Regions from separate parts of the Brevibacillus sp. BC25 genome, predicted to be linked through region 2. Evidence: riboswitches for the same ligand, from Rfam matches in the RefSeq annotation. Region 2 holds a riboswitch; the other holds the start of a gene.
What was found. A riboswitch is a leader RNA that binds a small molecule or an ion and turns the genes downstream of it on or off. The one in region 2 is predicted to bind cobalamin.
Positions count from the first base shown of each region.

Region 1: another riboswitch for cobalamin. It lies ahead of metE (5-methyltetrahydropteroyltriglutamate--homocysteine S-methyltransferase); the one in region 2 lies ahead of PMI05_RS05660 (energy-coupling factor ABC transporter permease).

Region 1 covers NZ_AKIX01000102.1:6,135-12,384, reverse strand. The annotation lists gene PMI05_RS23320 (acyl-CoA thioesterase) at 1-92, opposite strand, end outside; gene metE (5-methyltetrahydropteroyltriglutamate--homocysteine S-methyltransferase) at 107-2,389, opposite strand; cobalamin riboswitch at 2,534-2,733, opposite strand; gene nrdF (class 1b ribonucleoside-diphosphate reductase subunit beta) at 2,820-3,770, opposite strand; gene nrdE (class 1b ribonucleoside-diphosphate reductase subunit alpha) at 3,826-5,910, opposite strand; gene nrdI (class Ib ribonucleoside-diphosphate reductase assembly flavoprotein NrdI) at 5,897-6,250, opposite strand, start outside.
Region 2 covers NZ_AKIX01000025.1:12,191-36,835, reverse strand. The annotation lists gene PMI05_RS05730 (S9 family peptidase) at 1-778, shown strand, start outside; gene PMI05_RS05725 (ATP-binding protein) at 775-2,595, opposite strand; gene PMI05_RS05720 (BMP family ABC transporter substrate-binding protein) at 2,601-3,611, opposite strand; gene PMI05_RS05715 (hypothetical protein) at 3,780-3,971, shown strand; gene PMI05_RS05710 (response regulator) at 4,091-4,444, shown strand; gene PMI05_RS05705 (ornithine cyclodeaminase family protein) at 4,510-5,496, opposite strand; gene PMI05_RS05700 (MFS transporter) at 5,514-6,815, opposite strand; gene PMI05_RS05695 (helix-turn-helix domain-containing protein) at 7,042-7,611, shown strand; gene PMI05_RS05690 (CdaR family transcriptional regulator) at 7,693-8,931, shown strand; gene ald (alanine dehydrogenase) at 9,063-10,187, shown strand; gene PMI05_RS05680 (Ger(x)C family spore germination protein) at 10,250-11,428, opposite strand; gene PMI05_RS05675 (spore germination protein) at 11,425-12,801, opposite strand; gene PMI05_RS05670 (endospore germination permease) at 12,791-13,891, opposite strand; gene PMI05_RS05665 (quinone-dependent dihydroorotate dehydrogenase) at 14,043-15,134, shown strand; cobalamin riboswitch at 15,267-15,461, shown strand; gene PMI05_RS05660 (energy-coupling factor ABC transporter permease) at 15,605-16,369, shown strand; gene PMI05_RS05655 (energy-coupling factor ABC transporter substrate-binding protein) at 16,366-16,650, shown strand; gene cbiQ (cobalt ECF transporter T component CbiQ) at 16,647-17,444, shown strand; gene PMI05_RS05645 (energy-coupling factor ABC transporter ATP-binding protein) at 17,441-18,289, shown strand; gene PMI05_RS30975 (hypothetical protein) at 18,345-18,509, shown strand; gene PMI05_RS05640 (hypothetical protein) at 18,706-19,200, shown strand; gene PMI05_RS05635 (hypothetical protein) at 19,411-19,965, shown strand; gene PMI05_RS05630 (hypothetical protein) at 20,143-20,544, shown strand; gene yjcZ (sporulation protein YjcZ) at 20,566-20,745, shown strand; gene PMI05_RS05620 (hypothetical protein) at 20,830-21,114, shown strand; gene PMI05_RS05615 (L,D-transpeptidase family protein) at 21,138-21,851, opposite strand; gene glnA (type I glutamate--ammonia ligase) at 21,973-23,391, opposite strand; gene panE (2-dehydropantoate 2-reductase) at 23,617-24,546, shown strand; gene PMI05_RS05600 (4-hydroxy-3-methylbut-2-enyl diphosphate reductase) at 24,606-24,645, shown strand, end outside.

The DNA.
Region 1 (6,250 bases), on a different contig from region 2:
GTATCCGGTGGAAAGACGAGATCAGTCAAAAAGGTTCTCGATTGGTGGATCGGTCGTGCGTCTGTCATCATTTGTGGTGTGGCTCCTCTCATCGTGTGCACCTTCCCTACTGGGCTGTCAAACGACTCCGAATCGCCTTCGTTGCCGCAACCATGTTTCGTAATGACTGAACGGTTTCTTCTCTCCCTCTTGTCTTCAGCCCGCAATCCGGGTTAATCCAAAATTGATCTGGTGGAAGCGCTTGTACACCTCGTGCTACCATATCTTCCATTTCTGAGACAGCTGGAATTCGTGGGCTATGGATGTCGTATACGCCGAGCCCGATGCCTTTGTCATACGTACCTGTTTCGAACACAGACACGAGCTCTCCATGGCTGCGGGAAGTTTCAATCGAAATCACATCGGCATCGAGTTCGCTGATGACATCCATGAAATCATGGAATTCGCAATAGCACATATGTGTATGAATCTGGGTGCTCGGCGCAACGGTGGAAGTCGCTAAACGAAACGCTCTGACAGCCCACTCGAGATAAGCTGCTTGCTCTTCTTTTTTGAGCGGAAGTCCTTCGCGCAGCGCTGGTTCATCCACTTGAATCATGAGAATCCCCGCCTCTTCCAATGCTTCTACTTCTTTTCTCAATGCCAAAGCGATTTGTTCGCACACTTCTTGTCTGGAGATATCGACTCGAGCAAACGACCAATTCAGAATGGTTGCTGGGCCAGTTAACATACCCTTCATTGGCTTGGCGGTCAATGATTTTGCATACATACTTTCTTTGACCGTCATCGGTGCTACAAACTCCACATCTCCGTAAATAATAGGTGGCTTGACGCAGCGCGAGCCATATGACTGCACCCAACCGTTTTTCGTGAACAAAAAGCCATCGAGCTTTTCGCCAAAATACTCTACCATATCTGTTCGTTCGAACTCACCATGGACGAGGACATCCAGACCGAGCTCTTCTTGTATTTCGATCCATTCCTTGATTTGTGCCTGAATGAAAACATCATATTGCTCCACTGTCCAGTTCCCTTTTTTAAACTGCTGTCGGGCTTGGCGAACCTCCGCCGTCTGCGGGAAGCTTCCGATTGTTGTAGTTGGCAACAGTGGCAGCTTCCACGTATTTTGTTGAATCTCTCGACGTTCGAGATAAGGAACACTTCGTTCAAGTTTTGCAGCAGCTATTTGACGTAAAGCATTCTGCACTTCTCGACGATTCCTCGCTGGAGATAATGCCAGCTTCAGCAAGTCCGCTTCATTTTGGGCGATCTCTTTCGAAATGACATACTTACCATATCGGAATCCTTGGACTAAGAGCTGTACTTCTCCCAGTTTTTCGTCGGCAAACGCCAATACAGGCATGACTTCCACTGGCAAGTCGCTCTCTGCTTCAACCGTTACAGGTACGTGCAACAAACTACTGGACGGCTGCAGCCACAGCTTTTCGAGCGGAACGATCTCGGAAATTTCTTTGATCAGCTCCCACTTCTCCTCAATGGACGCACGCCATATGTTTCGACCGTCGATGATTCCCGCTCCGAGAATCTTGTCTGCTGGAAACCCGTGTTTTTTCAGATTGGTCAGATTGCGCATCGCTCCGTGTACAAAATCAAGACCAATTCCTTTTACCGGTAAGGAAATCAGCTCCTCGTACCAATCCACCGCTTCAAAATAGGTTTGCAGCATGCACTGTAGATGTGGTAGTGCTTGACCGATTTGCGCATAGATACGTTTGATGATGGCGCGATCATGCTCCGATACATCCAGTGCAAATGCAGGCTCATCGATTTGCACCCATTCCACGCCGTGCAGCTCCAACTCGCGGAGAACGTCTATGTAAAGCGGAACGAGTTGATCCACGACGATTTCAAATTCGTTTTTCTCATACCCTTTGGACAATTTGACAAACGTATACGGGCCTACAATGACGGGCTTTCCGATGATGCCAAACTTTTCTTTAGCCTCCAAGTATGCCTGGAGAGGCTTGTTCTCGGTTATGGCTGGTTGTCGTTCACCAAACTCCGGGACGATATAATGGTAGTTCGTGTTAAACCATTTCGTCATTTCGCTGGCGACAGCTTCCTTCGAACCACGAGCCATGGCAAAGTATGTGGCTAATGAAACCGGGCCTCTCTCGTATTCATAACGCATGGGGACCATCCCAAACATCACAGCCATATCCAGCATGTGATCGTAGTGCGTAAAGTCACCCACAGGGATCAGCTCGACCCCTTTTTCCTGCTGACGCAACAGGTTTTGGTGACGGATTTGCTCCATTTGCTGTACCAGGCTTGCCTCATCGATAGTGCCTGCCCAAAATGCTTCCAATGCCTTTTTCCACTCGCGGTTCTTCCCGATCCGTGGATATCCCAAATTGCTGCTTTTCATGAGCTTCCTCTCCATTCTTTATTCGATCTTGACTTGAATCCGCCCAATAAAAAAGGCATCTCCAACGATCAAAAAGAACGTTAGAAATGCCAAATAAGCACTGAGATCACAGCATCCTAACACCTCCCTATCTCCCGTAGGTTAAGCAGTGTCGTCGAAACAGGCAGGTCTCCTGACTTTGGGATCATCATCTGCACATGCCTTCCCAATCCGTTTGGATCAGTGGCTGATAAATGTGCCGACTCCCCTCATACAGTGGCGGGACCGTGTCGGATTCTCACCGACTTCCCTTTTCATCCTTGGTCGATCTTGATCACCAAAGAACCTGTTCCCACTCCTATGAAATTATCGTGGTTCTGTGAAGTGCCCCAGTTAACTAGCAGGGCAGCATACTGTTCATACAGTAACACATATTCCATTTTTTGTCATACTAAAATGTAAAATCATCATCGGTCAACGGCTCTACGTTTAGCGTGCGGACATAACCATTTCCTTTTTTCGAGAAGAAGTCATGCTGCTTCGTCTGCGTGCGAATGCCGTTCAGTACGATCGGGTTCACTTCTTCCTCCGGGAATAGCGGGTCCAGTCCCAGATTCATCAAAGCCTTGTTCGCATTGTAGCGCACGTACACATGAACTTCGTCAGCCAATCCGATTTCCGTATACAACGAAGTCGTATAAGCCTCCTCATTTTCTTGCAGCTCATGCAAAAGAGCATACAGCTCCTCTTTTGCTGCGGTCTGCTCGACCACACTCAGACCTTGATATACTTCTTGCGCGAGAACGCCGACATAGAGTCCGTGGATGCTCTCGTCGCGAACAATCAGATCGATAATTTCCCCGCTGCTTGTCATCTTGCCTTGCCCCGCCAAATAGAGCGGATAGAAGAATCCGCTGTAAAACAGATAGCTTTCCAGGAAGACGGACGCTACCATCGCCATGTACAAGTCTTTTGGTTTCTCAATTTCTTGATAGCGTTTCGAGATGAGGGCCGCTTTCTTTTGCAGATGTGGATTGTTTTCTACCCACGAAAAAATACCGTCAATCTCTTCAGTCGATGCCAGCGTTGTAAAAATACTGCTGTACGATTTGGCATGGATTTGCTCCATCATGCCCATGAAGGCGAGAACCGCTTTTCTTTGCAGTCCATCGACATGCTCCATGATCTTCGGCATTCCTACTCCACCCTGAACCGTATCCAGCAAGGTGAGACCGCCCAATACTTTTTTATACGTATCCCGTTCAGTCGCACTGAGCTCCATCCAGGCCATCTTGTCATCTGACAGCGGAATCTCATCATCCGTCCAGAACTGCATGATGTTTTGATTCCAAAACGTCATCGTAAAATCGTCGTCCGGCCTGTTCCAATTGACTGCTTTCATATGGCGTTCCTCTTCTCTATTTGCTTGATGCTTTTCCTTTTATAAATCGAGTTCACTAAACAGCGCAGCTAATGCACTCTTCTACAGTCAAATGTTTCGTACGCGTATAATAGAGTGACTTCAGACCTTTTTTCGCTGCGTAAATGTAATAGCGAGCCAGTTCTCTGGTTGAAATATTGCTGTTTACGTGCAGCACAGTCGAAATTCCTTGGTCGATGTGCTCTTGAATTTCGGCAATCAGATCAATCACTTTGAATTGATCGATCACATACGCGGATTTGTAGTAAAAATAGTTTTCCTGCGACAAGTACGGCATCGGGTAATACGTCGTCGAGTTGGCATATGTTCTCGTTTCGATATGCTCAACGATTGGCATCACGCTAGAAGTCGCATTCTGAATGTAGGAAATGCTCTGTGTCGGTGCAATCGCCAAACGGTACGCATGGTAAACGCCATGCTTTTGCACCTTTTGCTGTAGGTCCGCCCAATCCTCTGGCGTCGGAATGTGCATTCCTTCAAAGAGAAGCTTTGCTTTTTCCGTCCGCGGGCTGTAATCGTTCGTCAAGTACTTGTTAAAATAAGTGCCTTTTGCATATTCCGATTGTTCAAAGCCCAAGAAGGTCTTGCCTGTTTCCTTGGCAATTTCCATGCTTTTTTCCAAGGAGTAGAAGTTCATCATCATGAAAAACGTACGAGCGAAATCCTTCGCTTCTTCACTCTCGTAAGCGATTCTGTTCTTTGCCAGATAGCCGTTCAGGTTCATCGCACCGAGCCCTACGGAGTGCAGCTCACGGTTTGCCTTTTGAACGCCTGGAGCGTTTTCTACACGCGTCATGTCACTCACGGCTGTAATGGCTTCGATTCCTTCGTGGACGGATTCACGGATCATTTTGCGCTCCATCACGTTGACGATATTGAGCGATGCCAGATTGCAGCTAATGTCTCGACGGATGATATCCATCTCTCCGTAATTACTAATCGTCGAAGTCTCCTGCAACTGGAAGATTTCCGTGCACAGGTTGGACATTTTCACTGAACCAAGATCTTTCAGCGCATGGTTGTTGTTCGCATTCGTTTTGTTCATGATGTAAGGATAGCCCGATTCCATTTGAATCATCGCGATTTTGGTCAACATCTCGCGTGCGCTCATGACGGTCTTTTTCTTGATGCGATCGTTTGCCAAGAGCTCCTCGTACATATCATCGAGGTCCATATCATCCAGATGCACGCCGTATTCTTTGTACACGGAGTACGGAGCAAACACAGTCAATGGCTTGTTTTCCTCAGCTAGCTTGTAGAAAACGTTTGGTACGATCAGGCCGATGGACAACGTTTTGATGCGTGCTTTTTCATCCGCATTGATCTTTTTGCAATCGAGAAACTCGTTGATATCCCAGCCGAAGATGTTGTAGTACGCTGCTCCTGAGCCTTTGCGTTGCCCCATTTGATCCGCGTAGGAAAACGCATCTTCCAACAGCTTGAGAACGGGCATAACACCTTTTGCTGCGCCCTCGACGCCTTTGATCGGCTCTCCTCGTCCGCGAAGCTTGGACAGGTTCACAGCTACACCGCCGCCAATTTTGGATAGCTGCATACAAGTTCCCAAAATAAAGTTGATGGAGTTCAGTGCATCATCCATTTCGAGCAAGAAGCAGGAGACCATTTCTCCACGGCGGCTTTTGCCTGCATTCAGGAAGGTTGGGGTCGCCGGCTGCAAGCGTTGATCCATCATAGAGACAGTTAAACGCTTGGCTAGCTCAAAGTCACCTTGTCCAAGGGACAGTGCCACTACGGCCACCCGGTCTGGATACTGCTCCAAGTACATCGATTTATCGTTCGTTTTCAAGGCGTAATCTTTATAAAATTTGGAGATAGCCATGTACGAAGCAAATTGAAAATCAGCGTCATAGGCCAAACGGAAAACTTCATCGACCTGCTCAACAGTGTATGTTTCATAGACGTTTTCATAGAAGTCATTCTCGATCAAATAGTCCATGCGTTCTTTGACACTGCCAAAAGTCATCGTGTTGGACTGCACTTCTTCCATGAAGACCGCAACCGCTTCCCGATCCTTTTCCAGTTGATAAAATCCGTCGTTGCCACGCTGCATCAGTTCGTTGTTCAATTCAATATGCCGCAATTGCTGCCACCCCACTCGTAAATTGTTCCACGTCACGGCCGGTACCGGACAGTTCAAATTTAGAAATCACCGGAACGCCATATAGGCTCGCGATCGTATCCGCGCTTTTAGCAAAGCTGGTTCCCCAGTTGCGGTTGCCGCTGGCGGATACTCCGCGCAGATTGACATGATTTCGCTTCAGGAACGTCGCCACCTTCTCCGGCACTTGTCCGAATCCCGTCGTGTATGTTATCAAAATGAACGGCTCGTCCAGCACCATTTCTTGATTAATTTCCACATGTGGCAAATTAATTTTGTTGACGAATCTTCGGACGTTTCCTGTTTTTGAATCAAAAGCGAT
Region 2 (24,645 bases):
TGTCGCATGTACACCCGAGGAGACAGTCCATCCGGGAGTGCAGCTCTATACCGTCAGCTACTACAGTCAAGACTTGCTGGTAAAAGCCGCCTTGGCTGTACCAGAGGCCTATTTTCAGGAGGGAGCATGTTTGCCAGCTCTCCTGTATTGCCGAGGCGGGATAAAAGGAGTGGGACGGGTAAGACCCGAGCGAATTAGCCAAATGGCAGCCTTTGGCTACGTGGTCCTCGCTCCTCATTACCGTGGCAACGAAGGCGGAGAGGGCCGGGATGAATTCGGTGGGGCAGACAGGCATGATGTGTTTGCTGCATTTGAATTGCTCCGCAACCTGGAGAAGGTGGATAAGGAGCGAATCAGCGTCTACGGCTTTTCACGCGGTGGCGTCATGGCCTTGTTTGCTGCAATGGAGTGCAAAGGCATGCTGTCTTGCGTCGTATGGAGCGGCGTCAGCGACATGTTTTTGACCTATGAGGAGCGGGTTGATCTGAGAAGGATGCTGCGCAGAATCATCGGTCACCCGCGCAAGCAGGAGGATGCCTATCGCGATCGGACGCCTTTGTATCGGATGGACGAGATTTCTTGCCCTGTGCTGATCATACATGGAACGGAAGATGAGAATGTGGGAGTGGAGCATGCTCATAAATTGGCAGATGCGCTGACGCGGGCAGGTAAACCGTATGAAAAATGGCTGGCGCAAGGGGCCAGCCATCTGTTTGTCGGAGAAGATATGGAGATGTATACGCGCAAGATGTTCGCTTGGCTGGATGCGCAAGTCTAATCTTCTTTTGGAGTAAGCGGTAGCGTGATGATGATTTCCGTTCCTTTCCCCAGCTTACTGTTCACGTGCAGCTCCCCACCGTGGTTTTCAACCATTCGACGCGAAATTGGCAGCCCGAGACCTGTCCCATCCTCTTTTAAGGAGAAGAACGGATCGAATATACGCACCAGATACTCTTGGGAAATGCCTTCTCCCGTGTCTTTGACATGAATATGGACAGCTTGTTCGTCCAGGCGGCTTTCAATGGAGAGAACGCCGCCGTCTTTCATGGCTTCAATGCTGTTTTTCATTAAATTTAACAGGATTTGCTTTAATTGCTCGACATCGACGTGAATGCGAATGCTCGGATCACAGCGGTCTACGATTTCAATCCCATGCAGCATGGCCTCGGCATTCATCAAGGGAAGAATCGAATGAACGACACCTGTTAGCGCAACCTCGCGATAATCGGGCTTGGACGGTTTAGAGAGCATCAACAACTCCGTCACGATGCGGTTGACCCGTTCAATTTCCTGTAAGATCAAGGGCAAGTAGTATAAATCGCGCTCTTGATTCGATAAACGCTGTTCCAATAGCTGAATAAAGCCGTAGATGACCGTTAGCGGATTGCGAATTTCATGAGCGGCTCCCGCTGCCAGCTGACCGACCATGGCCAGCTTCTCGGATTGATTCAAGTACTCTTGAATTTGCTCCTGTTCCGTAATGTCCAAAAAGGCGACCATCCACCCCGTTTCCTGATCGTGGTGATGATTGTGCAAAGGAATGTAGGAGACCAGGGCAATGAATGGCGTGTCGTCTTTTTTATACAAGGTCATTTTGCGATTGACGAACCAGGGGGTCGGCTCATTGCATGTGGGTGCTTCAAAGGAAACCTTGGATACGGGGTAACCGTGATCGTCGAGCTTGACCAAATGCTGTGCCAGCTGGTTTACATGAAGACCGACTGTCGCATGGGAATGGGTAATAATCCCAACAGGCAGAGAGTTTAAGATTTGCTCCCGGATGTTTTTTTCTTCGGTTAAAATTTGCCGTTGCCTTTCATCTTGTGCGAATAGATTGGCGATGCTGCTCGACATTTTATTGAACTCCTGCGCCAACTCAAGGAATTCATCTTGATGGGTATAGACGATTTGTTGGCCGAATGTTCCTTTCGATACTTCACGCGCTTGCTGCATCAGAGACTGGATCGGGCGCAGCAGCTCATTTCGGAAGTAAAACGTACAGAATAGCCCAAACAAGATAGAGGCTACGGAAACCGAATACGTCAGGATCAACGAGACTTTTATGCTCTCATTCGAATTCTGAAACTCTTTGTTCGTCTGATACTCCAGCTGATTGAGTGAAAAGGACAGATCTCGTTCCAACCGGTCGAGCAATGGCTGTACTTCATTGGAAAGGACATAGCTGACGGCGGGAACATTCCCTGCTTGCAGCAACGGATTTATTTTGTTCAAAAAAATAAAGTCCAGTTTTGATATCGATTCAATAATGGTAAACAAGCCACTGTTCGCCTCGGTTTTGGGAAGCGAGGAAAAACGAGCGGTATCGATCAGATTTGTATAGTACTGATCCAGGTAAGACTCGTCGCGTGTCAATGTATACATGTTCAACGCATATGTCTTGGTGTAAATCTGGTTTTTGACTTCCAGTAAGGCGCTCGTTTGCGGTAAGAGGTTTTGCGTCAAATACACTTCATCAGAGGTGACCTTGGTCATTTGATAGCTGAACAGGGTCGTTACGCAACCGATGAGAAGCATCATTACGAGATAGCTGAGCATGATTTTTTTCTGAAATCCAAGATTGCTGAAAAGGGGCATGCTGATTAACCTCCATACGAGCCACGGGAAGGAATGAGATTTTTCAGTTCCCGTTCTAAATCTTCACGTACATCTGCTGGCACCATGTGTCCGAATTGACTGAGATGGTTGACTCCTTCGGCAAGTCCGTACATAACTTTTCCATTGGGGAGGTCCCCTTGAATAAACTGTTCCGTAATGATGCGGTAGCACTGACGAACATCCTGCATCATGGAGGCAAGCACGTAGTCTGGAGCGATGTAGCGCTGATCGGCAATATATCCGATGGTGAATACTCCTGCGCGCTGCGCTTCTGTAATCACTTCGAGATTGAAGCTGTCGCCTGTGGTGTAGATGACATCCACACCTTGTGAAATCATGTCGCGAGTCGTGCGAATGGCCCCCTCAATGTCATTGAAATCAGGAACTTTTCCCACAACGATAGTGGTTTGGGGCGATGCCTTTTTCACGCCATCGATAAAGCCCTCTACTTGAAGTAACTCTGTGGGCTTGTCTACCATGATGTATCCGACTTTATCTGATTTCGTCATTTTAGCGGCTAGGATACCGACGAGCTTGCCGGCAGGCTTCATATCGTAACGAATCGTCGTCTGATTCGGATGCGGAGCCTCTCCGTTAAAGGAAACAAAGTGTGATTTCGGATACCGATTCGCCACGTCTGTAAAAGGTTCAGAGAAGATGAGGCCATGACCGAGTATGAGATCATAGTCGTTGGCTGCATATTTCTCAGCCACCTTCGTGATCTGCTCCGGTTTTATATTATTAGCGATTTCGAGTGAAAAGTTAAATCTTTTTTGCAGTTCTGTCATACTCTCCAGTGCACTGCTGTTCCAGCCTTGATCATAAGTGGGGCCCTCCAACAACAGGGCGACACGCACTTTGTCAGAAGAATGGCTGCTTTTATTTATGACTTTATCGAGATGCTTCATGCTTGTAACGAACTGACTGGTAATGAGCAGAAGCAGCCCGACTACCAAACCAGTAAATAAGACGGGAAATGGCAGCAGCTTTGGCATGCGGGATTCCTCCATAGAAAAAAAGCATAATCCACTTAAAAATATAAATACACGTCATGCCTATTATATCGGTTCTGTGAAGGTTGTGCATGGAAAAAAGGGATACGGACAGGCTAATCGTATGGAGAACATCCTGCATAGCGGGAACAGAAGGGAGGCGTACACGCGATGGAAAACGATATGGTGGAAATCCCCCAGATTCATATTCCAGATGAGGTAACACAGGTCGATCGACCGGAGATTGGAGAGACCACTCCACACCCGAAACCAGATAGTCCTCTGGCGTCGAATGGGACAGCTGAGCCCGCCAGCGACAGCGATTCGAAAGAGAGCAGCGAGCGAATCGGCTTTATTTCATAATACCGATCGGATTTCGCGCTATTCGACAAAAGAAGTCATTTTCTCTCGTGGACAAGCCTTGCGATTTCTGCAAAAGTAGGAAGTAGAATAGCAAGCGAGATGCGAGGGGATAAGACTGCATGGCCCGATTGCTGATAGTAGATGACGCAGCCTTCACGAGAAGGGTGCTAACGGATATGCTAGGCGAACAACATGAAGTTTGTGGAGAAGCGAGCAATGGTTTGGAGGCAATTGAAAAGTACAAGGAGCTCAAGCCAGATATTGTCACCATGGATATTACCATGCCGCACATGCACGGGATTGAAGCCATGCGCCACATCTTGGATTTTGACCGTGATGCCAAAATTTTGATCTGCTCGGCAATCGGGCACCGGCAGAAGGTGCTGGAAGCGATGAAAACAGGAGCGAGTGATTTTGTCGTGAAGCCTTTTCAAAAAGAGCAGATGCTCGATGCAATCGCACGACTTTTGTAGATAGGAAAAAGCAAACAGCCGCCAAAGCCCGGGTGGGAAGGCGGCTGTTTTTTATAAGCCATGATTTACAAGCTGATTTCTGTTCCAATGCCGTTTGCTTTCGCACGTTCATAGACCGTTTTGGCAACGGCTGTGTCCAAATAAGCAATACCCACGGATTTGTACAGCGTGATTTCTTCATCGTTTTCTCGGCCAGGCTTTTTCCCAATCAGAATGTCTCCCAGCTCAGCGTGCATTTGTTCAAAGCTCCATTCGCCGCGTTCAATCGGAATGAGCAGATCGCCGGCTTCGTGCTGGGCTCCCTCGAGTGTATCGACCACGACTTTGCTGTTTTGTACAGTAGTCAAGTCGACCTCCTGCATATGGGGAAGAAAAGCACCGATGGCATTAATATGCGTACCAGGACGCAAGCGTGTTCCATCAAACAACGGGCTGGTAGCCTTGGTGCTGCAAATCACGATTTCGGCATTCGCAACCGCTTCATTGGCGTCATCCATAACCGTGATTTGGCCTTGCCACTCCGGGTAGAGCGAGAGTAGTGTTTGTTTCATTTCGTCCGCTTTCCCACGTGTGCGGTTATAGAGATAAATGTTTGTCAGCGGACGGACTTCCATGACGGCTTGAATTTGTCCGATGGATTGTGCCCCGCATCCCAATACAGCACAGCTTTGTGCATCTTCTTTTGCCAAGTATTTGGTTGCAACACCACTGCTTGCACCTGTGCGCATAATCGTCAACAGGCTCGCGTCCATCATTGCCACATGCTGTCCAGTTTTTGCTTCGGTCAACACGATCACGCTTTGGAGTGCTTTGATATCGTGCTTGTGATTCTCCGGGAAAATACTGATGATTTTTACCGCTACGTAATCGTCCGTTTCCAAATAGGACGGCATATATAGACTGGTTGCTCCGTATTTTGGATGGTCAATGGCAGTACGAACAGGGGTGGTGACGTTTCCCAGCATATGCTCACGGAAGACTTGTTCCACATCTTCCAAGCAATCTTTCATCGTATAGATTTGTTCAATGTTTTCACGGCTTAATACTAGCATCTCATTCTTCCTTTCCATCAGGATTCGTCCAAATCCAAATCCTTTGTTTCCTTCGTAGCAGAAACTGCAATGAGAGAAATAACCCCGGAAATGACAATGTACAAAGCGATTGGCACCCACGAGTTAAAGGAGTTTAACAAGGCAGTAGCGATCAGCGGAGCAGTACCGCCCGCCAAAGCAGCGCCGAGCTGGTAGCCAACCGTTACCCCAGTATAGCGTACATTCGTACTGAAAATCTCGGAGAACATCGTACCCAATACAGCTGTGACCGGAGCCCAGAGAATCCCGAGTCCGATGACTGTAGCGACGGTAAGCCAGAGAGCTGATTTCAATGACAGCATATAAAAGTAAGGGAATGCAAACAGCATCATCGCTATAGTTCCCACGATATACAATGGCTTTCTGCCTACCTTATCGGACAGCATGCCCATGTACGGAATCGCGATGGTTGTCACTAATGTGGCGATCGTCACGGCATTGAGTACCGTTATTCGGTCGTAGCCCAAGTAGTTCGTCGCGTAGGCAATAATAAACGTCGAGAAAATATAGAATGGCGCGGTTTCTACCACTTTGGCTCCGACGGCAATCAGAACAGCTTTCCAGTGATAGCGAAATGTATCTACGATGGGAACTTTCGCAATGTTCCCCGTCTTTTTTGCTTCTTGAAAAGCTGGTGTTTCATCGATGCCATTGCGAATCCAGAGTCCTAAAAAGACAAGTGCTGCACTCAACAGAAACGGAATTCTCCAGCCCCAAGACATGAATTGATCATCGGGAAGCGCACTCATTAAAGAAATGGCCAACGTACCGAGCAGCATGCCGATTGTTACACCCATTTGCGGGATACTTCCAAAAAAGCCGCGTCTGCCTTTGCCGGAGTACTCTACGGCGAGAAGCAATGCACCTCCCCATTCACCGCCGATCCCCAAGCCTTGAATCAAACGCATCAGGACGAGAAGAATCGGAGCCCAGACGCCAATGGCATTGTAATCAGGCAGCAAACCGATCAAGACGGTAGCGCCTCCCATCAGCGACAACGTCAAGACCAGCGTCTTTTTACGACCGATTTTGTCCCCGATATGACTGAAGATCACGCCACCCAAAGGCCGGATGAAAAAGGGAAGACCAAATGAGAGATAAGAGAGCAGTAAGCCTACAGCTGGATCTGACGAAGGAAAAAATAGCTTGTTGAATACGAGCGATGCCATGGTTCCATACAGGAAAAAGTCAAACCACTCAATGGAGCTGCCAATAAGGCTCGCGACCAATGCTTTGTTTTGAACCTTTTTGGAAACGTCGGCTTGTGTTTGTAATGCCATCGGGTAATCCTCCTTTGTCGGTAGATATTGAAGTATCACTTCAATTTATGAGTGAAGTAGCACTTCAATTTTTTAAAAATAAAGCGGTTACAAATCTGATAATAACAAAGATTATAAAATGTAATATAATTTGTAGCAATAGTAAAAGTTGATACTTATGCTAACTTTACAACTTTTTTCGAGAAAGAGTATGATAGACCTATCCTTTTTACGGCGAGGTATGCAAATGGAACCTACCATTGGTGTATTAATCAAATCGCTTCGTGTCGGCAAGAAGAAGACACTCAAACAAATTGCAGAAAAAACACAGCTGTCTATCAGCTTTTTGTCCCAAGTAGAGCGTGGGAAGTCATCCATCACGCTGGAGTCATTGAAAAAAATTTCGGAAGCCTTGGGAGTGAGCCCAGGCTATTTCTTTTCGGGTGAGTCGAGTGGAGGGAATGGGCAGGTACGCAGGGCGAGCAAAGAGCGATCTGGGCTTTTGCATGCGCCTTTTGTGTATGAGGACCTGTCCGGTGATTTGACGAATCCGTCGCTGGTACCGATTCTCGTCACGCTTTCACCGTATGGAGAAAAAGGCACGCCTTTTGTACATAAGGGGCAAGAGTTTATTTACGTCCTCGAGGGTGTGTTGACTCTTTTGCTGGGGGAAGAGGAGCATGATTTGTTCCCCGGCGACAGCATTCATATGGATTCATCCGTACCGCACAATTGGGTGAACCGTACAGGCGAGGTCACCAGATTCCTTTGTGTCAATTCGCATGACAGCGACATGATTCCGACCGCTTCTTATTAATTGAGACAGAGCGTTTAGCGAAGTCATGTTTTCTACTATAATAGAGGAACGCGTAGAAAAGAGCGGTAAAGAGGTGAAAGTGTGCCCGTAGAGCCTAACTATTTTCAACAGTATCAGCATGCTGATATCGAGGAATTAGCTGATGTCATTGGAGAACTTTTGCAAAATCCGATTACGGTTGAAGATGCCGATCATAAACTGATTGCTTACAGCTCACACGGAGAAAGCACAGATGAAGCGCGCTGGTCTACCATCATGGGGCGACGGGTACCGGAAAAAGTGCTGACGCGCCTTTGGAAGGACGGCGTATTTCAGGAGCTGTTAACGCAAGGCGACCCCGTACACATCCCGGCCAAGGACGAAATCGGCTTGGGGAAACGTGTGGCGATTGCCATTCGCAGAGGGAGCGACGTGCTCGGTTACATTTGGGCACAAGAGGTGAATCGACCGATTACCCGGGAAGATGATGAAATTCTTCGTCAGGCAGCACGCGTAGCCGTCTCACGTCTCATCCAACGGCAGGGAAAACGCAAGGCGGAGGAGCAGCGACGCAAGGAATTTCTGTGGGAGCTGTTACTGGGGAATCACAGCAGTGAGGCTGTCATTCGCCAAAAAGCGGACACCTTGCAGATGCAGCTTCCAACCTCTTATCTAATTTGTATTATTGAAGCGGCAGGAGCGCGTCTGGACCAGTACTTGTATCCGTTATTAATGCGTGACAAGCTGCTCTGGGTTGTCGACGGCTCGCAAATCATCTTATTGATCGGTCTGTCCGATGCAAAAAAAGACAAGAGTGACGTACTCATTCGTAAGGTGGAACAGTTCCTTTCCGACTCGCTCGGCAAGCTCGAAGCACATGTCACGGAAGGACGCCAGGTGATTGCCGGGTACGGAAGAGATTACAAGTCGTATACAGATATTGTGAAAAGCTACAGGGAAGCGCTGCATGCGCTCAAGATCAAAAAGCTGTTTCCGCAGGAAAATGAGGGGATTCACGGGTACCACGAGCTTGGGATTTATCGATACCTCCTACAACTGAAGCAGTGGGAAGAGGAGCAGGGCTACCAGAATGAACGGCTGGAAAAGCTCAGACAGTACGATCGGGACAACCAGACCACGCTCTTGACGACATTGGAGACTTTTTTGGATGCCGCTGGCAAGGTCAACAAGACAGCAGAGCGCCTGCATATCCACATTAATACGTTGAGCTACCGACTGAGACGAATTGAGGAGATCATGCGTGTCGATCTCGACAATATGAACCAGCGGGCTGCCTTATATTTAGAGTTGAAAATAGCCAAATTAGATGGGGAACAGTAGTTTGTTTGTGAATTTTCACAAATGAAAAGACGCTAAAATTAAAGGAATCTCCAAGGAGTATGCCCGAGGATACGCTGTACAATAATAGTAACCGCAAAGAAATTGGCGTTTCCAAGGAGGACATACTTATCATGATCGTTGGAATTCCAAAAGAAATTAAAAATAATGAGAACCGCGTAGCCATTACCCCAGCAGGTGTAGCTGCTCTGGTACAAAACGGACATTCCGTTCGTGTAGAAACAAGTGCAGGGCAAGGCAGTGGTTTTACGAATGAAGATTACAAGGCAGTAGGCGCTGAGATCGTAGAAACAGCAGCAGAGGCTTGGGCGTCTGACATGGTAATGAAAGTAAAAGAACCACTCGCTGCTGAATACGGATATTTCCGCGAGGGTCTGATTCTGTTCACGTATTTGCATCTCGCACCAGAGCCTGAATTGACTCGTGAATTGATCGATAAAAAAGTGATTGCAATCGCTTACGAAACCATCCAGCTCGACAATGGCGCTCTGCCTCTGTTGATGCCGATGTCTGAAGTAGCAGGCCGCATGTCCGTTCAAATCGGCGCGCAATTCTTGGAAAAGCAATACGGTGGAAAAGGTGTTCTGCTCGGTGGCGTACCAGGCGTACCAAAAGGCGAGGTAGTCGTAATCGGCGGCGGAATCGTAGGGACAAACGCAGCAAAAATGGCGCTTGGACTGGGTGCAAATGTAACGATCATCGATGTAAACGCAGACCGTCTGCGCCAACTGGATGACCTGTTCCAAGGCCGCGTTCAAACGCTGATGTCCAATTCCTTCAACATCGCAAACGCTGTGAAAAAAGCAGATTTGCTGGTAGGAGCTGTACTCATTCCAGGTGCTCGTGCTCCACGCCTGGTAACAGAAGACATGGTAAAAGAGATGGCACCTGGTTCTGTGATCGTAGACGTTGCGATTGACCAAGGCGGGTCGATCGAAACCGTTGACCGCATCACAACTCATGACAAGCCAACCTATGAGAAGCACGGTGTGATTCACTACGCTGTAGCCAACATGCCTGGTGCAGTCGCTCGTACATCTACATTGGCCCTGACCAACGTAACCGTTCCTTACGCTGTACAATTGGCGAACAAAGGCTACGCACAAGCAATTCGCGACAACAAAGCATTGGCAAAAGGCGTAAACGTCATCGACGGCAAAGTCGCTTACAAGGCTGTAGCTGATGCGCATAACCTGCCATATGCTTCTATCGAAGAAGTTTTACTGGTGAAAAACTAGCTTCAACGATAAATAGTAAAGAAGAAACTGCTTGCCCGAGCTTACGGCAAGCAGTTTTTTAATTATTCATTCGGCCCAAGCGGGTCAGGGTATTTGACCGAATCCATCTTCATTTTTCCGGAATCACTTAAGTACATATGCACCTGGATTTGGGTCAGGGAATCAGGTGTGAGCTTATTTCGCTTGCGTATTTCGTATTTTCGCCAAGCCTGATAGTCTTTTTTAAACAAACTTTCCTCCAAGCTATACAGATCAACCCCTGCCTTGACTCCTTTCAGAAACGTCCCGCGAATTTGCTCGGCTACCTGTTCTTCAGAGTTTTTCCGTACGAAAGCAGGCGTAACCGTACTCATCATTTCACGAACGAACCCCTTTAGTCGAACATTGACCTGATAACGAGGATGGTCCCCGGTGGTTATCGGAGTGATGTCCAATTTGACATGCTCAATGCGCATTGTTGCTTTGGGAATGTTGTTTTGTCTCACAATGAGGCCAGCAAATTTCGTGTCACTATTCATCCACCGAATCCCCATTAAATCACGATTGGGGAAGTAACGCTGCCAATTTCCACGATGTATGGCGTGGATGCCATCGATGGAGAGACGAGAAATATAACGGTTATTTTCTTTCCACGAACGCTCGTACAGCGTGATGTTTGGCAATAACACGGTGTTTGATGGCTCCCAATAGTTCGAGATAAACCGAAAAAATTGGATCGGCTCGATAAACGAACGCTGCTCGTAAACATCTCTTGGCTGATGCAAGAGAGAGTCCAATGGAGAAAATCCGACCAAAGAATGAGCGCTTAATACTTTGTCAATCGGCTCCCGCGTTCCGAATACCCATTTGGTGTAACGAATCAAACCGTATCGATTCATAATATCATGGGAGGTAGTAACGCCCTTTTGCAAGAGACGCTCATGAAATACGAGGGAGGATACAAAGCCTAGAAACACGGGTACCTGTGCGTTTTTTTGCAGGTTATCAAAGGCAGACTGTAGCGTTTTCCCTTTTCCGATCGAAATGGTCGCAGGTGGTGCTTGAAGGGTGGTTGATGACTCCTGCTTGGCGACGGTAGACAAATCGGTGGATTGGGCGTATAAAACATATTCATTGTTGACGTAATCAATGCCAATTGCAGATAAGTAGCGAAGGTCCTGAATCGATTTCTGGTCCCAGCAGCCGCTAAGAAGAGTCGTTGCCAACAGCAGCATAGCAGAAGCAATCCGCATGCACTTCATTTATGATCGCCACCCGATCTCGTCCGAAAAAAACTGGTCATGGTCTTGAACAAGACAATGAACAGTGTGGACAAGGAGTTGGATGAACCCATCAAAATATACGATCTGCCAAAGGAGGTCAAGGTAGACAAGTAGTATACGATGGCAATCATCCCGAGGATAAAGCCATACATGCCGATGGTTGCGGAAAGGAAGAAAACAGCGAAACGGGCCACGGTAACGGCTCCGCTTAATGCCTGGTTGACCAGTGTGAAGGAGGCAACGACTGTAAGGGAGCCGATAAAAAGCATCGAGGGCGATGTCAGTCCTGCACGAATGGAAGCATCCCCGATGATCAGTGCTCCGACTAATGCCAGTGTCTGCCCGACGTTTTTGGGCAAACGGGCACCTGCCTCACGCAGAAATTCAAAGATAAACAAGATGATAAAAAGCTCCATCGGCGCGGAAAACGGCAGCCCTTTTCGGCCTTGTGTAACGGTAGCGAGCAATTGAAAAGGGTATTGCTCTATATTATAGGCGGACAGGGCAATCCAGAAGCCAGGCAAAAAGATCGCGATCCAAAATCCACCCAGGCGCAGCATGCGTTCCAGCCATACATAAGTAACCGGATACTGATCATCTTCGGGAGATTTGATGAGTTCGAGCAAGGTAACAGGGGCCACGATTGCCAAGGGTGAGCCGTCTATCAACACGATCACTTTACCTTGCAGCAGCATGTAAATCGCAAAGTCAGGACGTCCCGTATAATCAACTAACGGAAACAGCGAACGAGTGTTGTCACTGAGTAATTTTTCCAGGATAGCGCTATTCAAGATTTTTTTTGACCTACAATTGAGGAGCCTCTCGCGCATCATCTCCACGAGATCCGAAGATACCCCATCCGTGATATACATCATCGCAACTCTTGTACGCGAGCGCGTTCCGAGAATAAAAGGCTCATAGGCCAGGGTAATGGTTCGCATACGCTTGCGAATGAGAGCCACATTCGTGGAAAGATCCTCGACGAAGCCGTCGCGGGGACCTTTGATCGATATCTCTGTATTGGCTTCCTCAGGGCCACGCTCCGGCCGATTGGAGATATCCCAGGCGAATGGCGGGGAGTCTCCAATGAAAATCAGCAAATCTCCTGCAAACAGTCGCTCAACCCACAACTCTGGATTCGTGAAGAGCGGAAAAAGAGGCAGGGAACGCAAATCACCAATAGCCAGAAATCGCTCCAATTGCGGCAAGGCCGTATCTTGTAATTGACGAACGTCTGCAAGTCCTTCGCAATAAAGCATCAATACAGGCTGGTCCTCAGATGTGACCGTGCGCAAAAAAACGACGTCCGCACAATGCGCGAATTTTTCCCGCAGTTCCTCTTCAAGGGTCATAAGGGGCCCCCTCCTGTCTGGATGGTTTGCGCAGGGATATCAGGATGAGCGCGAGTGAGACAACAACCATGATGACGAAGTAAAGTGGGTAGTATACACGCGATAAGAAGGCTACGAATTGCATGTCGCTGTAAGGGAGGCTGGTGAGGGCAATCATGCTTCCGCCGAAAAACAGCATCATGAATTTGCGTTGCTTTCGGGTTCGTATCGTGATCAAATCTCCTAAAAGAATCAGGCAAAGCGTTATTCGAATAAAAGCACCAGAAAGCCACTGAAAAATCGAGAAAAACTCCATGTTCTCGATGTCTTTTCCGATCGTGAGTAGCCGCCATTGTTCAAATGCAGGAAAACGTTGACGAGAGGACTCCACAGGTCCAAATTCTGCAATTGCCCCTGTCAGTGGGCTGAGTGTCAACAGCAGCGTGATACCGAGCATGACAAAAAAGTGTACGAGTCGAAACGGCTTTCGTACGTGATGCTGGAGCAACAGGAGCAGAAACAGCTCGGTGAAACCGCCGCCAACGTAAAGCATCCCATGTAGCAGCGGACGAAAACCGTTCTGGAAAAGCGGGAGCAAAAGACTATAATCCTTTTTGGGAATATTGCCAAAAGCAACGAAAAATCCGAGCAACACGACTATGGGGAGCAAGACGCCTGCGGTGATTCCAACGGAGGTCATACCTCCAATAGAAGCGAGTACACATAGCCCAATCAAGGCTAAAGCGGTCACCCACTCGGGTGTTCGAGGCAAGTAGTTTACGGTTGTCCAAGTTTGCGTATCGATCAGATTCGTTAGCGCCATAAGATACAGGCAAATCATGATTGGAACGAGCAAGAGATTGCTGACGATTTTTCCTGACCGTTGTGAAATCCATTCATACAAAGACTGTTGATCCAAACTTCGATTAATCACAAACAGCAGATACGCCCAGAAGGAAAAGGGGATACCAGCAAGCAACACGCTCAACCAAGCATCTCTTCCGGCTTTACTCAATAAGAGGGGGATGACGGTTACGTGGTTCGTAATGCCGATCGTCAGCATCATCACCATAATGGCTTGACCAATCCCGATTTTTCCGTCCACTTTCATGAAAGACTTATCCCCCTGTGCGTGGTGGTGCTGTTAGGATTTGCCTGCTTGCTTGGAAATATGTATCAGGTATAAAGGTTACATCCGTCCGAAAAAGTATGGTATTCTACTATGAGGTAAAAAGGTAGAAACAGAGTAAGGAGTGCAGCCGATGTATCAGCTCATAAGAAATTATCTGTTCCAGCAAGATGCGGAAGAGATTCATGAAAAGACAATTGGTGCCTTAAGGCTGGTGGAGGATTCTGCTCCAGGCAAAAGCATCCTGAAGATGATCTATCAGGTAAAAGACCAGCGGTTGGAGAATAAGCTGTGGGGAATGACGTTTCCGAATCCAGTCGGACTTGCAGCCGGTTTTGATAAAAATGCAGAAGTCTATCATGCGTTGGGTGCTCTTGGTTTTGGATTTGTGGAAATCGGGACGTTGACGCCGCAGGGGCAGCCAGGCAATCCGAAGCCGCGTTTGTTCCGATTGCCGGAACATCAAGCTGTCATTAACCGGATGGGCTTCAACAATCACGGTGCGTATTTGGCTTCCCAGCATTTGGTCGGTTACGCATACTCAGATGTTCCGATTGGGATTAACATTGGGAAAAACAAAGTAACGCCGAATGAAGAGGCGGCCATCGACTATATCAAATGTATGGACATGCTCTATGCATACGGTCACTATTTCGTCATTAACATCAGCTCTCCGAATACCCCGAATCTGCGTGACTTGCAGGAAACAGAGAGCTTGCGTCATTTGGTGCGTGCAGTAAGGGAAAAGGCGACCGAAATGGAAGCGCGTGCCATCAAGAAAAAACCGATATTGCTGAAAGTAGCACCAGACATGTCGGATGAGCACATGCGTGATGTTGTTCACGCTGCTGTTGAAGAAGGCATTTCCGGAATTATCGCTACCAATACGACACTGTCACGCGAGGCGGTTTCCGGACATCGATTTGCCGAGGAAGCTGGTGGCTTGAGCGGAAGACCTCTTACGGAGCGTTCCGCTGCTTGGGTGAAGGAGATTTATCAAGAAGTAGGAGACAAGGTACCAATCATCGGTGTCGGAGGTATTTATAACGGCGAAGACGCCTACGCGAAAATCCGAGCAGGAGCCAGTCTCGTTCAGGTGTATACGGGGATGATTTATCAGGGCCCAGGTATCGCCAAACAAATTAACAAAAAGCTGCTCAAGCTCATGCAGCGCGATGGTTTTAAACATATTAGTGAAGTAATTGGCGTAGACGCAAAAGAATAGATAGAACAAGTACGCATAGGTAGATGGCTCCGTTTGTAGTGGGTCATCGACTTATGCGTTTTTGCTTATATTCTTCCGATTTATGTAGTGATCCGGTATAATGATGTGGACAAACATGAATTGTCTGTCAATTTCATATTGTCGGCGTTAGGTGCCTTTATGTGACGCATAAAGGGTAACAGGGAATCGGGTGAAAGTCCCGAGCGGTCCCGCCACTGTAACCAGGGAGCTCTCTTTGAGAAGGAAACCACTCATTTTCGTATGGGGAAGGACAAAGAGCGCATAGATCTGGAAGCCAGGAGACCTACCTAGTAGCCACACCCACAGAACCTTCGCGGAAAGGAGCGGTGAATACGAGGCAATGAGGCTGTATAGTCAGTCTGTTGTTTTGTGTGCACATCTCGTCCATTGATGGATGGGATTTTTTTGTTTGTAGGCAAAGAACAAAAGTCAGTGAAGGAGGAATGAACATGAATCGATCTCGTCTCGTATCGACTTGTCTGATGATCGCGGGCTTTGTCCTGTATTTTTTGCTCAATGAACCAGAGACAGGACATGCGATGCACATCATGGAAGGGTATTTGCCATTATCCTGGGCCTTATTTTGGTGGGCTGTCTTCTTGCCATTTTTTATTCTTGGGATTCGCTCGATTAACAAGATTGTAAAAGAACATCCCGAAATGAAGCTCCTTATTGGCGTTGCTGGAGCGTTTGCGTTTGTTTTATCTGCATTGAAAATCCCTTCGGTTACAGGTAGCAGCTCTCACCCGACTGGGACGGGGCTTGGCGCCATTATGTTTGGGCCTTTTGCGATGTCTGTGTTAGGGAGCATGGTGCTCTTGTTTCAAGCCTTGCTTTTGGCACATGGAGGTTTGACTACACTAGGGGCAAATGCTGTATCCATGGCTGTAGTAGGACCACTGGTGGCATACGGAATCTATCGGATGATCATGAAGGTCAACGGAAGCCAACGTCTGGCTGTTTTTGCGGCGGCTGCTTTGGCTGACCTCGCTACCTATGTGGTGACTTCGATTCAACTGGCACTCGCATTTCCAGCTGAATCTGGTGGAGTGTTGGCCTCGTTTGCCAAATTTGCAGGAATTTTTGCATTCACGCAAGTACCGCTCGCAATCAGTGAAGGTCTGTTGACCGTCCTCGTTTGGAACTGGTTGTTATCTTACAACGCAAAAGAGCTTACACAGCTTCGTTTGCTCAAACGGGAGGAATCGCTGTGAAAAAAGGATGGAACTGGCTTTTACTCTTGGGGGTAATCGTACTCGCGATTGTCCCGCTGTTGCTGGTGCAGGATTCGGAATTTGGCGGCGCAGACGGCGTGGCAGAGGAAGCGATCAAGGAAATTGCTCCGAACTACGAGCCGTGGTTTCAACCGCTGATAGAACCACCAGGGGGAGAGACGGAGAGTCTATTGTTTGCGGTGCAGGCGGCGTTGGGAGCGGGAGTGGTTGGCTACGCTGTAGGCTTGTACAAAGGTCGGTTGGATAAACGGAAAAAATGAACGGGCTGCAACCTGATTCTCTCTCTTATCAAAACAGGCTGAAACGTCTGCCGCCAGCTCATAAGCTATTGCTGGCGAGTGCATTGTTACTACTCGTCTTGGTGGGACATGTATGGATGCAGATGGCCGTCGTTGTTTGGATGACGGTATGGGTAGTGGTGTATGCCCGTATTCCTGTCCGTATCTATTGTGCCTTTATGATCGTGTCGCTCTCGTTTTTCGTGTCGGGGCTCCCTGCCCTATTGGTAGAAGGGGCGAGAGCAGGAGAAGTACACGTCCAGGTCGTGGCAGCATGGGAGTTGGGTTCGTATGTGCTCTATGTGCCTATGTCATCATTTGGTAAAGTTTGGGTTTTGTTTTGGCGTACCATGGCGAGCTTATCTTGCTTTGCTTTCATTTTGTTTACCGTGCCGTTTGCTGAAACCTTGCAGGTACTTCGCCGGCTTCGTATGCCTGTCCTTGTGACTGACTTATTAATGATCATGTATCGGTTTATTTTTGTGTTGGTAACGATTTCTCACCAGCTATGGATTGCCCAACGTTCTCGGGGAGGTCACCGCGGCTTCCGCGCGACGCTTCGAGATGCAGGGGTTCTCGTTGCGCAATTGTTTGTCAGAGCAATGCGCAAATACGAAGCTTTGCACAAAGGAATGGCGGCTAGAGGCTTCGGGGAGAGCATGCAGGTGCTCTCGTTTCATACACATGCTCGTTCGCGACGCTATGAGTGGGAGTCAATCGTAGGCTGTATGCTGCTGGTACTGCTTGAGTGGTGGACAGGAGGTTGGTGGTTATGACATCAAGGTTGTTGGAGTTCATCGATTTGCAGTACACGTATTCGGGAGGGCGGGGACCCGTCCTGTCAGGGCTGTCCTTATGGATTCCAGAGGGAAAAAAATGTGTCCTTTTGGGACGAAATGGCTGTGGGAAGTCGACCTTGTTCTTGCATGGAAACGGGATCATCGAGCCACAGCAGGGACAGGTGCTGTGGAAGGGGAAACCGCTTGTATACAAACGAGCCGCACTGCAAGAGATGACGCAAAAGGTAGGCTTGGTCTTTCAAGATCCCGAGCATCAGCTGATCGCAAGCACGGTCGCGGAAGATATATCCTACGGTTTATGCAATCAGAAGCTGCCTGAGGACGTAATCCGGGCAAAGGTAGAAAAGGTGCTGGATGCATTCGGATTGAGAGAGCTGGCAGAAGCTCCGATTCATCATTTGAGCCTGGGACAAAAACGACGTCTGGCACTCGCGGGGGTCATGGTCATGGAGCCCGAGCTTTTGCTATTGGACGAGCCTACTGCGTATCTGGATCGCTATCAGACAAAAAATTTGCTGCGGGAGCTCGATACCATTCACCGGCAAGGAACGACTGTTTTGATGGCGACACATGATATGGATATTGCCTTTGAATGGGCAGAATGGATTTGCATCATGGATGAAGGCAGGCTTGTGTTCGCGGGAGATCCGCAGGAGGCATTGGAAAATAGAACTATGCTGGAGAGTCTTCATCTGGGTATGCCGTTGCTCGTTGATGTGTGGGAGGCACTGCCTGAGCAGTGGAAGCGGGAACTTGGCGGAAATATTCCCCGTTCGGTCGACGAGCTGCGAAAAATGCTCAGTGTTCAGCGGGTTTGGTGAATGGAGTGGGCGCTTTCGGGTAAGCTAACCCCAAAAAGCCATGGAGGTACACAGTATGGAACAAGACTCTATCACGAGCACATCGGTCCCGAATCATCAGGAAAAAGGAATCTCTCGCCATGTAAAGGATGAACTGATGTATCAAGTATTGGAGAAAGAGATGACTACCGACGAGCAGGAAAAGAAGCTAAAAGATGATTATTTAAAAGGAAAGGCGTAAATTTGCGCCAAAAAGCCCTTCTCGCCACATAAAGGCATGAAGGGCTTTTTTACATGGGATGGTTTAAGTAATATTCACGGTAGAGCAAATCTTGACCGCGGGTAAGAAGATTTGTGCGAATTTTGTAGGGATATGTCCATTCATCACGAATAACGTAAAGAAGGCACTTACTTACAATGGGAGAAGTGATGAGGTTGTGATTTCAACTTTGAATAAGACGCTATGTGTTCAGCAACTCGTAGAAAAATTAAGAGACAAGCAGCTTCTTCATGTACCAATCGCTGATCTTCGAGAATCCAATAAAGTGTTGTATGAATACGTCAATCAGCTCAATGACTCGATTGCGATCATTCCGACCACGATTAATTCTGTTATTACAGGCGTCATCCGTTTCCAGGAAGGGTACTTTATTACCTTGGGCATGCTCATTTGGAAAGACGCCAACAAAAAAGGGGCGTTCAAGGAAGGGACGTTTCTTTTTTACAAGCATGACGCTCATGATTCGATTGAGGATTGCGTCCATATTACCAATTCCATCGAAAATCACAATCTGATGGAAAGTTTGTTCTTTGCGTGCTGCGAGAGCAAGGATGGAGATTCCGTACTTTCCTATTCGCATATCGAGCATGCGATTACATACGGAGAGCTGTATCGTGATATGAAGTCCAAAATCAAAAAAGGGTTTGCGTAGTTTTTTGTTAGTAGAGCAACTTTACATGCCAAGTTTCGGATGATATACTACTGAAAATTTATCAAATATTCCAATTGAAGAGGAGTTTTCCTACTTGATGATCAAAAAGTAACGTCTTGCCATTCACCAGTTGGCCCGACCCCCTCCATGTAAATGGTTTTGTCTACCCACAAATAAAAACCACTTACAACAATATGGAGGAATATCACGATGAGTAAACCTGAAATGAATGTTGCCTTAGTAGTCGGTCCGGATACGGACCTGGATAGCCAAGCAATCCGAAATACACTTGAGTATTTTGGAGCTCGAGTCTTTACGTACTGGATTGGTCGACCAAGCGATTTGATCGATGTATTGAATGGCAGCGACCTATACCCAAATACCGACATGATTATTCTGAATTTCCATGGCGATGAGGGAAGCCTCATCATGCCAGAACTGGGCGAGGACGTTTATGAGGAAGGAGAACCAAAGGGTGATTTTGGTCCTGACGAGGTAAGGCGTTTTGCCAAGCTGGATGGAAAAATCGTGTTAGGTAACGGATGCTCGCTTGGTGATCCCGAATTAGCGAAGGCCTTTCTGGACAGTGGTTGCCAGACGTATATCGGGCCAGAGGATTACCCAGACGGAAATTCTGCGCTGATGTTCGCACTGCGCTTTTTCTACGAGGTAATTCAAAACAAGAAAAGCGTGGAAGAAGCTTTTCGAATCGCAAAAGCAACTGATGAAGAAACCGAGATGTATCAGCTTTATGTAAAAGAGTAATTACAACGCAAAGGGAGCCTTGAACTAGGCTCTTTTTGCATTCTTATGCCTGAAAAGTCGTACATGTGTTATTCGTATTTGTCGAGAATTGTCAGGTTGTTATTCTTGTTGGTAGTCATATTTTGGATTATGGTAGGAGAGATTTATTTCAATTTAGGGGGAATTTCTTTGAAAAAAATGGCTTTTTTCATAGTGGCTTTCGCCATCATGTTGGTTGGATGTAGCTCCGGGCAATCAACGGATACGGTAGCACCTGTTCCAACAACGCCAGCTGACACGGCTCCAGCTGAAGGAACCGCGCCAGCTACACCAGCACAAGAAGCGACTGCTCCTGCAGTGACAGAGAAAGCAACGATCACGAAGAGTGAATTTGAACAGATTGAAAATGGGATGAGCTTGGAGGAAGTAAAAAAAATAGTGGGCGGAGAAGGCGAACTGCTTGCTGAGGTTGGGAAAAAGGGAGAGGAAGGACACACGATCGTCTACATGTATAAGGGAGAAGGGGCGATTGGGGCAAATGCGAATTTTTCTTTCCAAGGCGGGGTTCTGCAAGTAAAATCGCAAATCGGACTTCAATAGCATGAAAAAGGGCGCAGGCAAATGCTTGCGTCCTTTTTGCTTAGTAGGTCATGGTACAGGCAAAATAGCCGCGATACGCATACAGTACTGTGTCTAAGGAAAGGAGGAGGCAGAATGGGTTTCTTTAATGGCTTTGATGACTTTGCTCTGATCCTGGTATTGTTTGTTTTGCTTGTCATTGTCGGATGTGATTGTGATTAGGAAATGGGTTTAGCAAAAGAGTAATGCAAAGGGACATACAATCCCTTTGCATTATTCATTTATGAAACGAGGTGAGAGTGAAGAGTGGCTAGAAAAATCAATGGTTTTACCCCAGAGTTTTCTGACTGGCTCAAGTCAAATAAGGTCTCGGTCAGAAAGCTGCAAAAAAATCCTGAATCCCTTGGTCAGTATTATCAAGAGTGGGCAAAAACAAGCCGTAGGACGAGAAAAGAGTCTAGAGCGCCAAGGGTTTCAAATCTAAACCTTGATATGGATTCCATTTTAAATGGTGTACGCATAGCGAACGAGGTATTCAGAACGTTCCAAGGAACAAATGGGATTGGAAGCATGTTTAGAAGGTTCATGTAGTGTATCACGAATCTTGTCGGGATTTATTCCAGCAATCCAAGCTCTTCGTATACCTTTTTGGACACGACACCGTTTGGTATTAACTTTCGATCCCGTTGAAATTTCTTTAGAGCTGCAGTTGTCGAGGATCGAAACTTGCCATCGCATACCCCGTGATAATAACCAGCGCTCTTCAATCGAGATTGGATGAGCTGTACATCTCCACCAACATCGCCTTCGGCTAAATCTCTAGGGTCGTGGCTCGGGTCCCCCAATATATGACCATAAATCGTTACTTTTGTTCCGAGTGGAATCATCTTGAACAGTTCGATGACGTCGTTGTTTCGCATGCGGATACAACCATGGCTCAAATGCTGTCCGATGGAGTGTGGCTTGTTTGTGCCGTGGATGCCATAAATTCCCCAAGGGACGTTTAAGCCTAACCATCGTGGACCGAATGAGGGTCCCCAATCTTTTCCTTTGGATATGATTTTGTATTCTCCAACTGGTGTAGGTGTAGAAGGATTACCAACTGCAACCTGATAAGTTTTTACTGTTTTTCCATGCTTTTTGACAATTAACTTATGTTTTCTAGGATAAACCTCAATCGTAATAATCCCTTGGTCGCTTATGATTGGTAACGAATGCTCGGCGTAAACGATTTTTTGACCGATTTCTATTTCAACAGGAAAGCTTACGGTTAGGAGAAGTATTGCAGCGAAACAAATGAGCAAGCGAGTTATCGTTCGATTCACCATTGTAAATGTTCATCCGATCATCTGTTTTTTTCACAGTACAACTTTAATTTGTGTATGGAAACAGCGTTTTATTCGGGAGCATGTAAAAGCCCTCCTCAGCTGAGAAGGGCTGTTTCTTTGCTTATAGGTCGTAATACAGCTCATACTCTTTCGGATTCACAGTCCGCTCGACTTGCTCAATCTCACCGCGTTTTTGTGCAATCCAGCCTTCAATTACTTCTTTTGTGAAGACATCTCCCGCGAGCAAGAAGTCATGGTCTTGTTCAAGTGCGACAAGTGCTTCTCCGAGAGAGGCGGGAGCGCTCTTGATTTCGTGTTTTTCTGCATCGGACAAGTCGTAGATGTTTTTATCCATTGGGCCAAAGCCCAGTTCACGCGGGTCGAGCTTGCGCTTGATTCCATCGAGGCCAGCCATCAGCATGGCAGCAAAAGCCAAGTACGGGTTAGCAGTAGAGTCCGGGGTGCGGAACTCAATGCGAGACGCTTTTGGCGTAACCGCAGCAATCGGAATCCGAACAGCAGCAGAGCGATTTCCTTTGGAAAAGACCAAATTCACGGGTGCTTCGTACCCGGGAACTAGACGCTTGAACGAGTTGGTGCTTGGGTTCGTCAAGGCGATCAGAGCAGGGGCGTGGTGCAAAATACCGCCAATGTAGTGTAGCGCAGTCTCACTTAGGTTTGCGTAACCGCCTTGCTCATAGAACAACGGGGTATCGCCGTTAAACAAGCTTTGGTGAACGTGCATACCAGATCCGTTGTCGCCAACGATTGGTTTTGGCATGAAGGTAGCAGTTTTGCCATGTTTGGCAGCTACGTTGCGCACGATGTATTTGAACAGCAATAAATTGTCTGCTGTACGAGTCAGTGTATCGAAACGGAAATTAATCTCACCTTGACCGGCTGTTGCCACCTCATGGTGATGGCGCTCCACATACATGCCGCATTTCGTCATCAACGTGCACATTTCATTGCGGATATCCATTTGGGAGTCGGTTGGTTGAACAGGGAAGTATCCTCCCTTGTTACGTACTTTGTAGCCGAGGTTTTGTCCTTCTTTTCCTGTGTTCCAGAAAGCTTCTTCTGAATCGATGTGAAAGAAGGAACCGGACGGACCAGAGGCATAGCGTACGTTGTCAAAGAGGAAGAACTCGGATTCTGGACCAAAGTAAGCAGCGGTAGCGAGGCCGGATTGTTGCAGATAGGCTTCAGCCTTGAGTGCAATGCCACGAGGATCGCGTGTGTAGACGGTGTTGTCTGGATTGACGATGTTGCAGATGATATTCATGGTTTTGGTTTCTACGAATGGATCGATGAAGGCCGTTGCTGGATCGGGCATCGCTACCATGTCGCTTTCTTCAATGGACTTGTAGCCGATTAGACTGGAGCCGTCAAATGCAACGCCATTGCGGAATGTTCCTTCATCTACCGCGTAGGCAGGAACTGTGACATGGTGTTGGCGGCCGAGCAGGTCAACGATGCGAAAATCTACATATTCCACTTTTTCTGCGTCAATTGTGGACAAGACTGTTTTCATATCCAACATGATTCACTCCATTCACGAATTAAATTTACGAATTCATTATCAACGTTCGGTTTTTCCTTAATTTCTATATTCCGAATTATATCGACAATTCACATTGTTCGTCAAGAGGTTTTCTGACGTTTGTTGTCAGATTTTCTAACATTATATTGTGGGGTTTAGAAAATGGTTACTTTCTAATAAAATGTAGACAAACCAAGACTTATAAACGCGGAGGCGATATAGATGAAGGTTCTCGTACTGGGAGCGGGGGGCATTGGCGGTTATTTTGGTGGCAGGCTGGTTGAATCTGGGGTAGATGTAACATTTCTTGTGCGCGAACGTAGATACAAACAGTTGCAGGAGCGAGGCTTGCGCATTCAGAGCATTCATGGGGATTTGCTTTTGGAACAGCCACAACTGATTCAAGCAGGGGAGGAAGCAGGACCTTTTGATGTTGTGCTTTTGTCCAACAAAGCTTACACGCTAGAAGATAGCGTTGATGCCATCGCTCCGTACGTAGGCGAGGACACGGTCGTCATTCCACTATTGAATGGAATTGCGCATATGGAGCTGCTGTGGGATCGTTTTGGCCGGGAGCGTGTGCTCGGAGGTCTTTGTTTCATTGAGACGACGCTGAATGCTGACGGAGATGTCGTGCAGACAAGTCCTATTCATGATACGGTTTTCGGTGAGTGGGAAGGCGGCAAAAGCGAGCGTGTAGAGCGAATTGAGCAAGCTTTTTCCAAGATCAATGGAACGATGCGTGCAAGCGCAAATATTCAACGGGAAGCCTGGCACAAATACTTGTTTATTGCGACGTTTTCCGGTATTACCACACTGATGAATTCCGCTGTCGGTCCTATCCGGGAATCGGCTTGGGGCGTAGAGTTGACACGTCAGCTCGCTGAGGAAATCACTTCTGTTATGAACGCTTTGGGGGCACCAATCAAGCCGGATATCGTCGACAAGCAGATGGAGACTTTCCAGAATCAGCGTCCTCAAACGAAATCTTCAATGCTACGTGATATGGAAAAAGGCCTTTCGGTGGAAGCAGATCATCTGCAAGGCTATCTCTTGGAGAGAGCGGAACAAAATGGCTTGTCCACGCCACTTTTAAAAGTTGTCTACAATAATCTGAAGGTTTACGAACAGAAGCGTGCAGGAGACAAATAAGGTATAATACGGGGTGAAATGCTTTCGCTCACGCATTATAAAAAGTAGGAGGGGTAAAGATGGAAGTCATCAAGATTTCCCCCCGTGGATATTGTTACG